4 regions of the Providencia sp. genome follow, and region 1 is predicted to be linked to each of the others. Evidence: predicted binding sites of a transcription regulator. Region 1 holds the regulator's gene; each other region holds the start of a gene.
The links. The regulator Fur, encoded in region 1, represses iron uptake genes when iron is present. The targets are predictions, from matches to a motif close to ATAATAATGAGAACNACTATCAA.

Region 1 (3,431 bases):
TGGTAATATTTTCCAAGATGAAAAAGATATTAAGTTTATGGTTATGATGCCATTTACTATTTTCTAAAATTAGCCTATTTGGTTTGAGTCACTGTCATAAATTAATTATGGCAGTAACTTACCAAAATAAGTGATACAAAAACGATTAGCATATATATTAATAATCAATTTAATGAGCATAATAAAAAAATGCACTTATATCGATTAATTGTGGACTAACTAATAGTTAATTAAGTATAAAAAAACAAGATGAATGTTTGTCATCTTGTTTTTTATTTATAATATTATGTTTATAACGCTCATTATGGATATAGATAAAGGAGTCATTTGTTATAATGATGCAATGTTTTTTTCAGGTACTTCTTGTTTAATTTTATCTTTTAGTACAGTCACTTTTTCTGCCTGTATTGCTGCATTTTTTACTTTTGCCTGCCCTGATAATATGCCACCTTTTTTAATCGACAAACTGGTATATTGGATAACGCCGTGAATCTCACCATTGTTCTCGATACTAATTGAATCAGATAAGCATTCACCTTCAACTTTGCCATTAACAACGAGTTCTTTGCTGGTTATATTTCCGGTGACTTGACCATTTAACATTACTTTAACAGTATTATCTTTTCCTGTGATATTTCCAATCACTTTACCATAGATATGAACGAGTTCATTTGCCGTAATATTACCTTCAAATACAACGTCTCTAGCAATTATAGTATTGGTTTTTTCTTCACTTACTGTCGGTGTTGACACGCCAGTTTGTTCTTCTCTCATTGGTATGATCTCTGGTTGAGTCGTTGATATGGCATTTTCTGGTGCTGATTTATTTTGTTTTCTGGTGAACATTTTACTTACCTTTTTCTGATTAAAGTATAAGACCAAGAACAGAATTGATAATACAAATGAAAATAGGCTCAGGGTAGAGCGACTAAAAATCCATGCTATCAAAGTAAGAAACCAGAAGAAAAAACTAGTATTAATAAAAAGATATGATTTTCTCATTACTTAATCTCTTACAAATTATTATAACGACTGAATAAAACATAAGGTAATTAGGTTACAGAAAGTTAACTTAATTCTATTGTTACAATTAAAACGCGTATTTATTTTAATTTTTTGAGTGTAGGATTTCATAACGCTAAGATAATTTAACTCTAATTTAGCGTATTGTGTGTAAGACTTTATTGGTATTAATTTTGTGTATATGAAGTAAACAAAATAAAGTGCCTTTAACGTATTATCCTGTGTCTTATGTATTAGTAAGGATAAGATAATTAGCCAATTAATATAAAGGATTTAAACTGAATTGCAACACATTATAGCTTAGCTTTATTTTTAACATTAAAGCAGATAATAAAAGTTATAAATTAAGTACTTAAGTCAACTATTGGTGCTTTTTACTGTTAGAGATAGATTAAATATATGAGATTCTTAAAAGGTGCGTTAGATGTTTTTTTATGGCGCTAAATAAATGAATTTAAGCGTTGTTGTGATAAATAATGATGGCAGTTAGATGAGCTATATAAAAAAAATACCTGATAACTTTAGGCTATCAGGTATTTTAAGATTTAATCGTAACATTACTGTAACGTCATCGACATCACGATAAGTGTACTAAGTTATTCTTTTGCTTCATGTGCATCAGCATTACTACGGCAGTCATTACCATCGGTGCAGTGGCCATAGAGGTACAAGCTATGGTTAGATAGCTTAATTCCGTGGCGTGCAGCGATATTTCTCTGACGAGTTTCAATTGATTCATCAGTAAACTCAATCACTTTTCCACAATCCAAACAGATTAAGTGGTCATGGTGATGCTGCTGAGTTAATTCGAATACAGATTTTCCACCCTCGAAATTATGACGGGTGACAATACCTGCATCATCAAATTGGTTTAATACACGGTATACCGTAGCCAACCCGATCTCTTCACCAATATCAATTAGCTTTTTATAGAGATCTTCCGCACTGACGTGATGGCACTCAGGCTCCTGAAGTACTTCCAGAATTTTTAATCTAGGAAGAGTGACTTTGAGTCCAGCATTTTTCAATGCTTTATTGTTGTCTGTCATGCGGGTTTGTCCTGTATCTTGAATCATGAATTTAACAATAATGAGACATTTTTAACATAAATCCAGTTGTCTTCTAAACTGATTTACAATTATAGGCATGGAAAACAAAAATAGAAACCATGTATTGTCTCATTATTATAATTATATTCTAAGAGCTTACTGATTAAGCTCTTAATTGAGCATTAGCCAATAATTTCAGCAAGAGACATTTCTTCAGAGATCTGTTTTACCCATGCATCAACACGTTCATCAGTCAGCTCTGGCTGGCGATCTTCATCAATTGCTAGGCCGATAAAATGGTTATCATCAGCCATACCTTTAGATACTTCAAAGTTATAACCTTGAGTCGGCCAATGACCTACGATAACAGCGCCTCTTGGCTCGATAATATCGCGGATAGTTCCCATCGCATCGCAGAAGTATTCCGCATAATCTTCTTGGTCACCACAACCAAATAGTGCGACAAGTTTGCCTTCAAAATTAATTTCTTCGAGCGTTGGGAAAAAATCATCCCAATCACATTGAGCTTCACCGTAATACCAAGTCGGGATACCAAGAAGTAGGATATCAAAAGCCTCGATGTCTTCTTTGCTACATTTAGCAATATCGTGGATTTCTGCAACGTCCTTGCCTAATCTTTCTTGGATCATTTTGGCAATATTTTCTGTGTTACCTGTATCACTTCCGAAGAAAATGCCGATGACTGCCATAAAGTGATTAACCTCTTGTTTTTCTAGCAGCTTTAACATTTATCGCCTGCTAGAACTAAATTAGAACGAAAGTAAGTATAATTTTACGCCCTATTTTGGCGAAAAAACGTTGATAAGTCTGTCAAATTTGTGTGATTCATCAAGATGAAATTATTTGTTTGTTGCCTCAGAGGTTTGCTCTAGTTGAGACATCAATATTTCTTCAATTAATTCACTACGGCTTATATTTTTTTCTTCAGCTAACTGATTCAATACCGCGACAGCTTCTTCATTTAGTTTTAGTTCAACTCTGCGTAATCCATTGACTTTATCGCGTTTAAGTTGATTACGTTTGTTGATTCTTAATTGTTCATCCCGCGATAGCGGGCTAGTTTTAGGTCGCCCAGGCCTACGTTCCTCGGCGAACAAATCCAGTGTAGTGCGATCAGTTTGTTCTTTTGCCATATCTATTATTGCTAAAGGAGGGGTGTGCCAGTAATTCAGCGCGCAATGATACCCTAGCTGATTCTGTAGTGCCATAGTTGCATACATGCTCAAAGGACTTGATAGATTAAAAAAAAGGCACTTTTAATAAAAAAGCATCACTTGCTATATTAGTGATGCTTTTTTGTACTGTTATTGAGTTTGTTGTTGCCACAAACTTGCATAT
Region 2 (3,431 bases), on a different contig from region 1:
ACGGTGAATACGAAAATTAATACAAAATAAACATCCTATTAACATTTATGTGTAAATCTGATAAGTTTAAGATTAGTTAACGCATTCTGCTCATAAGAAATACTTTAAAGAATAAATTAAAGGTGTCTTAAAAATAGGGATATAAAAATATCACTAATCCATAAATGAGTAGTAAAACTAATTAAACTTTAGCCTATGTAGCATGGGTGTCGGAGAATAGTATGGAAGTTAATAGAAAAATAGCTGTTATTTTAGGTGGTTGTGCTCTGATTTTTAGTTCTGTTGCTATGAGTGTTAATAAGGACGAAGGTAAAGCGGCTGCGTTTGTCAGTTGTCAAAATCTAACCGAACCACAAATTGCGGCACAGGTAAAAAAAGATTTTATTAATAACCGGTTACCGCGTTGGGCTGATGAGAAAGCGATATTAGGTAAAAAAGCGATCGCGTGGGTTAATGATAATGACGTCACTAAAACTGACTCGGGTTACACAATACCGCTAACGGTAAGAGGTTCAAAATCAGATTTACAATATCGAGTTGTAGTTGATTGTGAGCAAGATACCATTACTTATAATACCCTTAATTAGAGTTTTACAATGCATTAATAAAAAGGAGAATCATTAGGTTCTCCTTTTTTATGCACATTTATAACGTTAATCTGTAAATATAATGTGTAATTCTAGCGATTTCTTGGCTCATAGGGAAGACGAGCAAAATGCTGAGATAATTGACGATAATAAACTAAACGTTCTCTAAAATACTCTCTAAGATGCTCTGGCTGTTCACGTTCAACGGCCTCAGGAATGATCGGTACATTATAGCGTTCTTTAAATGCGACTCCTGAAGCTAATAGATCGGTATTGATTTTGTCCATTTCATCTTTAGGTAGCAAAGCTAGGTTATGGCTCATGTCGGATCTCTGCAATTAAATATAATCTCAGGAGAGTTTAGCAATTAAATGAGAAAAAATCTCAATACATTTATTTTAAATAATAGATTAAATCGCCTATATTTAACCTATTATTACGTTGATTATATAGATTAAAAAATGATGAAAGATAATGAGATTGATTATTATTTTTCTTACTAAATGTTATTAATAATCAGTAATTTGTATTTTTTTGTTTTAATATTGTTTTGGGGTTTTAATTATTTTAATACTGTGCATAATAGCACCATGAGTTATTAACCAATAAGGTATAAATATGTTAACTACTGACATGATTAAAAAATTAAATGAGCAATTAAATCTTGAGTTTTATTCTGCAAATCTTTATTTGCAAATGAGTGCATGGTGTAGTGATAAAGGCTACGAAGGCGCAGCTGCATTTTTGAAAGCACACTCTCAAGAAGAAATGGAGCATATGCAACGCTTATTTGATTACCTTAGTGATACCGGTGCTTTGCCACGCCTAGGTCAAATTAATGAGCCGCCAGTTGATTTTAAATCAATTGGTGATGTATTTGCCCAAACTTATGAGCATGAAAAGCTTATTACGGCTGAGATCAACAAATTAGCGCATTTGGCGATGAGTACTCAAGATTACTCAACATTTAACTTCTTGCAGTGGTATGTTTCAGAACAGCACGAAGAAGAAAAATTGTTTAAATCTGTTCTTGATAAACTGGACATGGTGGGAGAATCAGGTAAATCACTATTCTTGCTGGATAAAGATCTCAAGAACATGTCAACAGCTGCGCATATCTAGTTACTATAGATAAAGTCGGTTAACACTCAATTAGTTTCCTATCATTGCTAGGGAACCTGAGTGATAAGATAAATTAACTCGGGGCACATAGTTATTTATGTGCCCCGAGTTGTTATATAAATCTGTAGTTAAGCCGCTTGAGGTATGAAGGATAAGCTTTTTTATTTTCATTTTGTGTTAAAACTCACATGCTAGGTCTTTAAATCTCTCTTTTAAGCGGTAAAACTGCTTTTTTTCCGTATAATGATTGGCAATAAATCTAAATTCACCTGCAAATTAAGGGGTTATAATGCCAATTAACCATATTAAATCTTCATGGCGTCAACTGAGTGCTATTGCTGTTCTATTCTTAGGCATGTCATTCCAACAAGCTTTTGCCCATGCTCATCTAAAAGATCAGCTACCGGCAGAAGGCGCCGCGGTAGAGCAAGTACCTGAATCCATTACTCTGAATTTCTCTGAAGGAATAGAAATTAACTTTACTAAGGTGGATATTGTTGGCCCTGAAAGTCAAAATATTAAAACCGGTAAAGCTACTCTTGATCCAGCTAATGATACGAAAGTGATTGTTCCTATTGAAGATAAGCTTGCGATCGGTAAATACGATGTCAACTGGAGTGTTGTTTCTGTGGATGGTCATAAAACTAAAGGAACATATAGTTTCACTGTGAAATAATATGTCACTGGAAGCTTTTTATACGCTCATTCGCTTTGTTCATTTTATAGCTGCAATGTTGATGTGTGGAATGTCAATTTTTGCGGCTATACTTAGTTATGGCCAGTTTAGTTACTTGTTAAGCCGCTATCTAAATAAAAGTATTATATTTAGTGCGGCACTTTCATCAATAACCGCATTTGCTTGGATGTTTGCACAAGCGGGATTAATGGGTGATGGATGGCAAGATACCCTCGATTGGAGCGTTTGGCAGGGTGTACTGGGTACAAATTTCGGCCAGGTTTGGCGCTGGGAATTATTGTGTTCAGTTATTTTATTTGGCGTAATATTTATTCGTCCAATGAAAATTCGATTACACCTCGTTCTTATGCTTTCTATTGTGATGTTAGGTTTGCATGCATTTATTGGTCATGCGGCAATGTACGATGGCCTAACTGGAACACTTCATCGATTTAATCAATTTATTCATCTTATTAGTGCTGCATATTGGTTTGGTGGCTTATGGCCATTTTTAATCTGTATACAATTTTTACGCCATAAAAAAGAATTGGTGGCAGGAATTGATAAACAAATCATATGCACTATGACGCGTTTTTCGCGAATAGGGCACATTGCGGTTGGGTTAGTACTGATCACTGGCGTAATTAGTTCAATGACGTTGTTACCTGATTGGCCTTTTGTTTATTCAGCTACTGAGTATCAATCATTACTATGGTTAAAAATAGTTTTAGTCAGCGTGATGGTGTTACTTGCTTTGGTCAATCGATATATCGTCGTACCAAGTATCAAACAGAAGGGACGTGTAAATTATTTGATTATTAATAGCTGGGTTGAATTATTGCTTGGTACAATGGCTATATTAGTCGTTTCTATATTTGCAACGTATCAGCCTGCTTAATTTGTTATTTAAATCGAGTATAACAGGCTGATAATAGCTGCTTTATCATTTTTACAAGGTCATTTTAATGAAATATAAATTAATTATTTGTTCGTTATTACTCAGCGGAATAATGATGGGTTCTGCTATTGCTGCACCGCTGACAACT
Region 3 (3,431 bases), on a different contig from region 1:
CCCACTTCAACTTGCTCACCTTTTAGTGGGTCATATAGTTTACCTGTTTCTGGGTCAATGGTGCTTAGCACTTCAAATGATTGTGAGTAACTTGCATAAGGAGAAAGTCCATTATCGGCTAAATACATCACTCCGGTATTCAAGCTAAACTCACCATCATTACGTGATTTATTAATTTGCTGAGTTTTATTTTTATTTTCAGTTTTAACCCAATCATAGCGAAGGCCAGCAACACCTATCCATTGGCTGTCAAATTTCACTTGGTACTGTGAGTAGAGGCTCGATTGTGTTTTATCAATGGTGCGATTGATGTTATTCGCAGGGTCAATTGGGGTGTATTTACCATAGATAGGGTTCCAAGGATTAATTTTGTCAAAATTATAGTTGTCTTGTTCATCCCCTTTGGTTTGGTGATATTGCAGTTCAACACCAGTCAACAGGGTATGTTCGAAACGTTCAGAATCCCATTCACCAACAATATTATTATCAAAAGTTATACTTTGATTTTTACCGTCACGAAATACTACACCTCGGCTTAGTTCACTGACGGAGGTATCCGCATTAGGGAATGCATAAACACTGCGCAAGGTTAATTTATTGTAGCCGTAATTTAAGCGTTGAGAAAAGCGCCATGAATCATTAATACTGTGTTCAAGTAGGTAGCCTGCAGACAATTGACTACGTTTATATTTATCGTAATCGGGCTCACCTAAATTAGTGGATGGCTTAATTTTACCAAAAGGTGATTTGATAGTTGTGCCTGCGGCAGGGAAGAACGGATTCGTGGGAGTACCATCATCATGTAAATAGGTACCCATTAATGTCAGCATCGTATCGTCAGAGATATCAATAGCTAAGCTCGGCGCAATATAAACACGTTCATTATCTGTGCCTTTTAGTTCACCATCACTTTTTTTCATTGTGCCAACAAGACGGTAGCGTACATTACCTTCTTCATTGGCATTACCAGCGACATCCAAACCGAATCCTCGTTGGTCATTATTTCCCGTCTCAAGGAAAACTTCGCCTTTGGGGGTAAATAACGGTTTTTTAGTCACGACGTTTACTGCGCCACCGGGTGTTGATTCACCGAATAAAACGGCAGAAGCCCCTTTAACCACTTCAATACGTTCGAAGCCATAAGGCTCTAATAGCCAAGTGTAATAACCATCGCGAAATAGGCGGCTGTTATCTAAATAAGTTGCAGCATCAAACCCGCGTACTTTAAACCAGTCGGTATCGTTATCGGCGCCGTAAGGTTGTGAAACTACGCCAGAAGTATAACGTAACGCCTCATCAAGCTTTTGTGGTGCGCGTGTTTCTAGCTCTTCTTGGGTGATCACTGAAACGGATTTAGGGGTTTCTTGTAGTGATGTATTCACTTTAAGAGCTTGAGCACTGACGACTAAGGTGTCAGATTTCTCACTATTCGGCGTTTCTGCAAAAGCACTGGAAATTGAAAATGATGCGGCAATGGCACTTAATAAAACGGGTGTTAGCGGGTGTTGTTTGAAAGGCGTCATGTTATTCACAGTGTATAAATCCGAATAGAGAATGATAATAGTAATGACTATTATTACTAATAATTGTATTAAGTGACATAATTATTATGTAAATGATGAGAAATAGAGAGTTTTGCAGGATATAAAATCATGAATTTGAAAAGTAACAGATGGTATGACGAGTAAAAAAATTAAAACTAATCAGTTGATTAACGTCTATATCAAAAAGGAGGCCATGAATTTGACCTCCTTTTTATTTTTAGTGATTGCCGTTAATTTAACGTAAGGCTGCTACTGTCTTAATGCAATTGCGACACGATTGAATGCACTCATTAAGCCTATCGCAAGGGTTAAATCAGAAATTTGTACGTCACTAAAGTGAAGTTTTACATGATTAAACAGTGAGTCAGGAGCCACTGTTTGTGCAATATTTGCGACAGATTCCGTCCAGGCTAATGCAGCTCTTTCTTTTTCAGTAAAATGATGGCTGACTTGCCAACCCGCTAAGGTATCAATTTTCTTATTGCTAACACCCGCAGCGCGCAATGAGGTGGCATGCATATCAAGGCAAAAAGCACAGCCGTTAATTTGAGAAATTCTAAGATAAACTAACTCGATGAGTTCTTTACCTAATCCACTTTTTTCTAGTGCATTTTTGCAATCAATTAAACCTTTGTAGGCTTCTGGTGACAGTATGTTGTAGGCTAGACGTAACGTACTCATAACTAATTCCTCATATAATTAAAGCATCAAGATAATATGCAGCTTATTGTCTTCATTGGTGTGGGTGTCTATATACTACACATTCTTGTTTTATCTGTTTTAGCACATTTAAATAACTGTAGCGCATATTAAAGCATCTTGGCCTATAATAAAGGGGCAAGAATAAAAAATATCACTAGGACAAGATGTGTTAAAAATGTTTCTACAAATTGATACAGCAGCTAATACACCACTTTATTTGCAAGTTTATCAACGTTTTCATGAAGGAATAAATAATGGGCAGCTACAGGCTTTCCAGCGTATTCCTTCAATACGAGCTCTTGCGAGTGAATTAAATGTGGCTCGAGGAACGATAGAACTCGCATATCAGTTGCTGATTAGTGAAGGATTGCTGGTGGCTAAAGGTGCTAAGGGAACCTTTATTGCTCAGTCGGTGAAAAATATACAAGACCATCAGACTAATAAATATCATGTTGCAGATGCTGTCGTATCAGAAAAAAAAGATCAAAAGCAGGAGAATAAGCAACAGTATAATATAACCGAGTATCCACAAAATATTGCTCCATTTAAATTAGGAATTCCTGCATTAGATGTATTTCCTGTCAAATTATGGTCAAGGCTATCAGCAAGTATTTTACGAGAAGCGAGTACAACACAGCTAAGTTACCCAGACCCTCAAGGCTTATTCAGTTTACGTGAAGATCTAGCTCGCTATTTAGTTATGTCTCGGGGGATCAATTGTACACCGGACCAAATATTTATTAGTGCGGGTTATTGCGCCAGCTTAACGCTAATTATGCAAAGTTTATTTAAAATCGGGGACATAGGTTGGTTTGAAGAACCGGGCTATCATATTGCGCGTTCATATTTACAGCATATTGGCATGAAATTGACACCAATCGAGGTTGATAGTCACGGTATAGTTGTTAAACAGGGCGAAAAAGTAGCGCCAAAAGCAAGATTTGCTTTAGTTACACCGACCCATCAAAGCCCGACAAATGTTTCGTTAACGTTAGCTCGAAGAATAGAATTACTTGATTGGGCTGATAGTAACCAAAGCTGGATTATCGAAGATGATTATGATGGTGAATTTCGTTATCAAGGTCGTCCATTACCGGCATTGAAAAGTTTAGATAAACATGAGCGAGTTATTTACTGCGGTACGATGAGTAAAGCGCTATTTCCTGCATTACGATTATCTTATAT
Region 4 (3,431 bases), on a different contig from region 1:
TACGGAATTCAATAACTTTTATATTGAATTATCTTTTAGTGCCCACTATAGGTTATTAAAATACAAGGAAGCATTGCAGATTTAACAAAGCAATAAAAAAAATAGCAGACTTACTAGTGAATGGTCTCTTTCGTTCTTCTAACCTAATGGGATTTGAACTCAGGATTGGAAAAAATAGGAATAAACTAACTCGTTATTAACTAAAAATAAAACGCGCCTTATATCTATCATTTTAAGTGAAAAATACACTAAAATTTAGAAACAAGACGCGCAATAAAAAATATAATTCTATTTGTCATACTATAACTACGGTGCTATGACTTATTTAGAAGAAACCGCTTCCATACCAACCAAACCAATCTTAAGGTAGCCTGATTGACGCAATGCATTCATCACATCCATCATTGTTTCATAATCAACGCTCTTATCCGCTTGGAAAAAGATTGTTGTTTCTTTATTGGTATTTGTTGCTTGGTCTAGCATTGCAGAAAGCTGCTCTTTTGATACCGCTTGATCACCAATAAATAACTGATTATCAGCTTTAACTGTCAGAAATACAGGTTTCTCTGGACGCGGTTGTGGTTTCGCCGTCGAGGCTGGCAAATCAACTTTAATATCGACCGTCGCCAAAGGCGCTGCAACCATAAAGATAATCAGCAAAACTAACATAACATCAATAAAAGGTGTTACGTTGATTTCATGCATTTCACCACTGTCATCTTGCTCGTCACCTAAACGCATTGCCATAATCGTTACCTTGCTTTGCTATTGGCCAGATCGAGATCGCGACCAAGTAATAATGCGGCTTGTGCAGCGGTATCACCAACTTGACCACGGTAGTTATTAATCATTCGGGCAAAAATATTGTAAATAACAACCGCAGGAATAGCAGCGATAAGTCCAATTGCAGTTGCCAATAAAGCCTCGGCAATACCCGGAGCAACAACAGCAAGGTTAGTTGTCTGTGAATGAGCAATCCCAATAAAGCTATTCATGATCCCCCAGACAGTACCAAATAACCCCACAAATGGAGAGATTGCACCTATTGTTGCTAAATAACCATTACCGCGCCCCATATAACGGCTAATCGCCGCTACAGCTCTTTCAAGTCTAAATGCTGTACGCTCTTTAGTACCTGATAAATCAGTACTATTTACTGAAAGTATTCTTTCAGATACGGCTTCGTTTAATAGCATACGAGTAATACTATTCGCTTTAAAACCATCGGCAATACTCACTGCTTCATCGAGTGATTTAACTTGTGCGATAGCTTTGGTCTCGTCTTTCAAACGGCGACGAGCAATTAAAATTTCAATACCTTTAGAGAAGAACAGAGCCCAAGTAATCACAGATGCGATAACTAAACCAATCATCACTGTTTTAACAACGTTATCTGCGTTTTGGTACATACCCCAAACTGATAAGTCTTTATCAAACCCACCAAGTTGATTTTCTGTCGCAATTTCAATACTTTCACTAACAACAGTATTGCTCTCTACCGCACCTGAATTAGGAGCTATTGAAGGTGCAGGTGCAATCTCAGCATTTGGTGAAGTTGTTGGTGTGGAAGTGGGTGTAGCCGAATTATTAGAAGGCGATGTTGACGGTGTATTCTGAGCTGCAGCAGGTGCTGTTGCTGGGGCAGTTTCAGCGACTGCCGTTCCCATCAAGCCAATCGCCAATAGAATAGAAGCTGTTAGTTTACGCATCAGTTGGCCTTTACTCTCTTCTTTAGTGTTGTATAAAAAAATTCATATCGATGATTGTGCCATTCATCGACTAACCTTTAAAAGCGAAATTTGATTCGCGATATATATCTCTTTTAAAAAGACGAGCAGATGATATCAAACATAGCGCGAATTGATAGTAATTATCATTAGTATTCGCGATTTTTTTACTATTTTTTGTTTTCCAACCAATAAGCCCTCGCCGATGATGAGGTTATTTGAGTTATTACCTAACACATTCAAAATAGACAAAACTAATCATTCTTTAAACATTTTATCTTACATACCACCTGATTATATATTTATTCTAAGTAATTCAATCTGTAGGTAGGCACACCTCGAGGAGCATACACAAGTATGTGACCCGAGTAGCTGAGCGCTGCCAACAACCCTACAGGTTGAAGTATGAAGAGTATAAATATGAAGAATAATCAAGTTGCGACATAACCCTTGCACTCATCTAAGCAAATCATTTAACTTCAATATATTAAATAGCCACCTCTAAAACAATTTAGGATAAAGGAAGGTATATTACATGGCAAAAATTAGACCTGAAACGCAATTAGTTAATCTGGGTAGAAACCCTAAATATACTCAAAAAGGGGTTAATCCTATTATCCAAAGAACCTCTTCTGTTATTTTTAGCTCTCTAGAAGAAAAACGACATGCGACTCGCCATCGTGCTGATGGGGTACTTTTTTATGGTCGCCGTGGTACCCAAACACATTTTGCTTTCCAAGAAGCAATGGCTGAGCTGGAGTGTGGTGCGGGGAGTGCGCTTTATCCTTCTGGCGCAGCAGCAATTACTAATGCCATTTTATCATTTGTCTCAACGGGCGATCACATCTTAGTGACGGGTTCTGCATACGATCCTACACAAAATTTTTGTGACAAAATGCTCACAAAACTCAATATTGAAACAACCTACTTTGATCCTTTAATTGGTGCTAACATCACCAGTCTTATTCGCCCTAATACTCGCATTGTCTTTTTGGAATCGCCAGGTTCTATCACCATGGAAGTGCATGACATTCCCGCTATTGTTAAGGCTATTCGTGATAAATCGCCTGAAATCATTATTATGATTGATAATACTTGGGCTGCGGGTGTATTACTTAAACCGTTATTATTAGGTGTCGATATTTCTATTCAGTCTGCGACTAAATATATTAATGGCCACTCCGATGGCATGTTAGGGGTCGCAGTCGCAAATGAACGTTGCCTCGAAGCATTGCGTGAAAACTCTTACCTTTTAGGTCAAACCGCTGATCCTGATACGGTTTATATGGCAGGAAGAGGACTCCACACATTAGCCACTCGCTTAAAACAACATGAAACGAATAGTTTAATCGTTGCTAATTGGCTTGCTAAGCACTCCGAAGTTGAACAAGTTTTTCACCCCGCATTGCCAACTTCACCAGGGCACGAATTCTTTGCCCGTGATTTTGCTGGCTGTAATGGGCTCTTTTCTTTTCAACTAAAAGATCGTTTATCAACAGAACAATTCAGTGCATTTTTAGATAATTTCACCCATTTTAAAATGGGTTATTCATGGGGAGGCTATGAATCGCTTATTTTAGGTTATCAAAAAGAAGATTTATTGAGTATGCGTCAATATGATTTCAAACCCAATGACGGTACATTTTTCCGTATTCACGTTGGCCTTGAACATCCACAAGACTTGATTGATGATTTACAATTGGC

Region 2: a site for Fur is predicted at 1,056-1,078, ahead of ftnA (non-heme ferritin). Genes of this name have one in related genera too.
Region 3: a site for Fur is predicted at 1,555-1,577, ahead of ACTH6U_RS10315 (TonB-dependent siderophore receptor). Genes of this name have one in related genera too.
Region 4: a site for Fur is predicted at 1,861-1,883, ahead of exbB (tonB-system energizer ExbB). Genes of this name have one in related genera too.

The regions. Positions count from the first base shown of each region.
Region 1 covers NZ_JBQDNB010000006.1:100,556-103,986, reverse strand. Annotated here, with positions in the region: gene chiP (chitoporin ChiP) at 1-67, shown strand, start outside; gene ACTH6U_RS07155 (bactofilin family protein) at 331-846, opposite strand; gene fur (ferric iron uptake transcriptional regulator) at 1,620-2,072, opposite strand; gene fldA (flavodoxin FldA) at 2,255-2,782, opposite strand; gene ybfE (LexA regulated protein) at 2,933-3,226, opposite strand; gene ACTH6U_RS07135 (type I secretion system permease/ATPase) at 3,398-3,431, opposite strand, start outside.
Region 2 covers NZ_JBQDNB010000009.1:36,486-39,916, reverse strand. Annotated here, with positions in the region: gene ACTH6U_RS09255 (YoaH family protein) at 1-20, shown strand, start outside; gene yebF (protein YebF) at 222-587, shown strand; gene ACTH6U_RS09245 (DNA polymerase III subunit theta) at 680-910, opposite strand; gene ftnA (non-heme ferritin) at 1,206-1,709, shown strand; gene copC (copper homeostasis periplasmic binding protein CopC) at 1,999-2,385, shown strand; gene copD (copper homeostasis membrane protein CopD) at 2,387-3,283, shown strand; gene ACTH6U_RS09225 (YebY family protein) at 3,351-3,431, shown strand, end outside.
Region 3 covers NZ_JBQDNB010000010.1:100,968-104,398, reverse strand. Annotated here, with positions in the region: gene ACTH6U_RS10315 (TonB-dependent siderophore receptor) at 1-1,523, opposite strand, end outside; gene ACTH6U_RS10310 (carboxymuconolactone decarboxylase family protein) at 1,794-2,225, opposite strand; gene pdxR (MocR-like pyridoxine biosynthesis transcription factor PdxR) at 2,422-3,431, shown strand, end outside.
Region 4 covers NZ_JBQDNB010000001.1:298,625-302,055, forward strand. Annotated here, with positions in the region: gene exbD (TonB system transport protein ExbD) at 322-747, opposite strand; gene exbB (tonB-system energizer ExbB) at 753-1,709, opposite strand; gene metC (cystathionine beta-lyase) at 2,263-3,431, shown strand, end outside.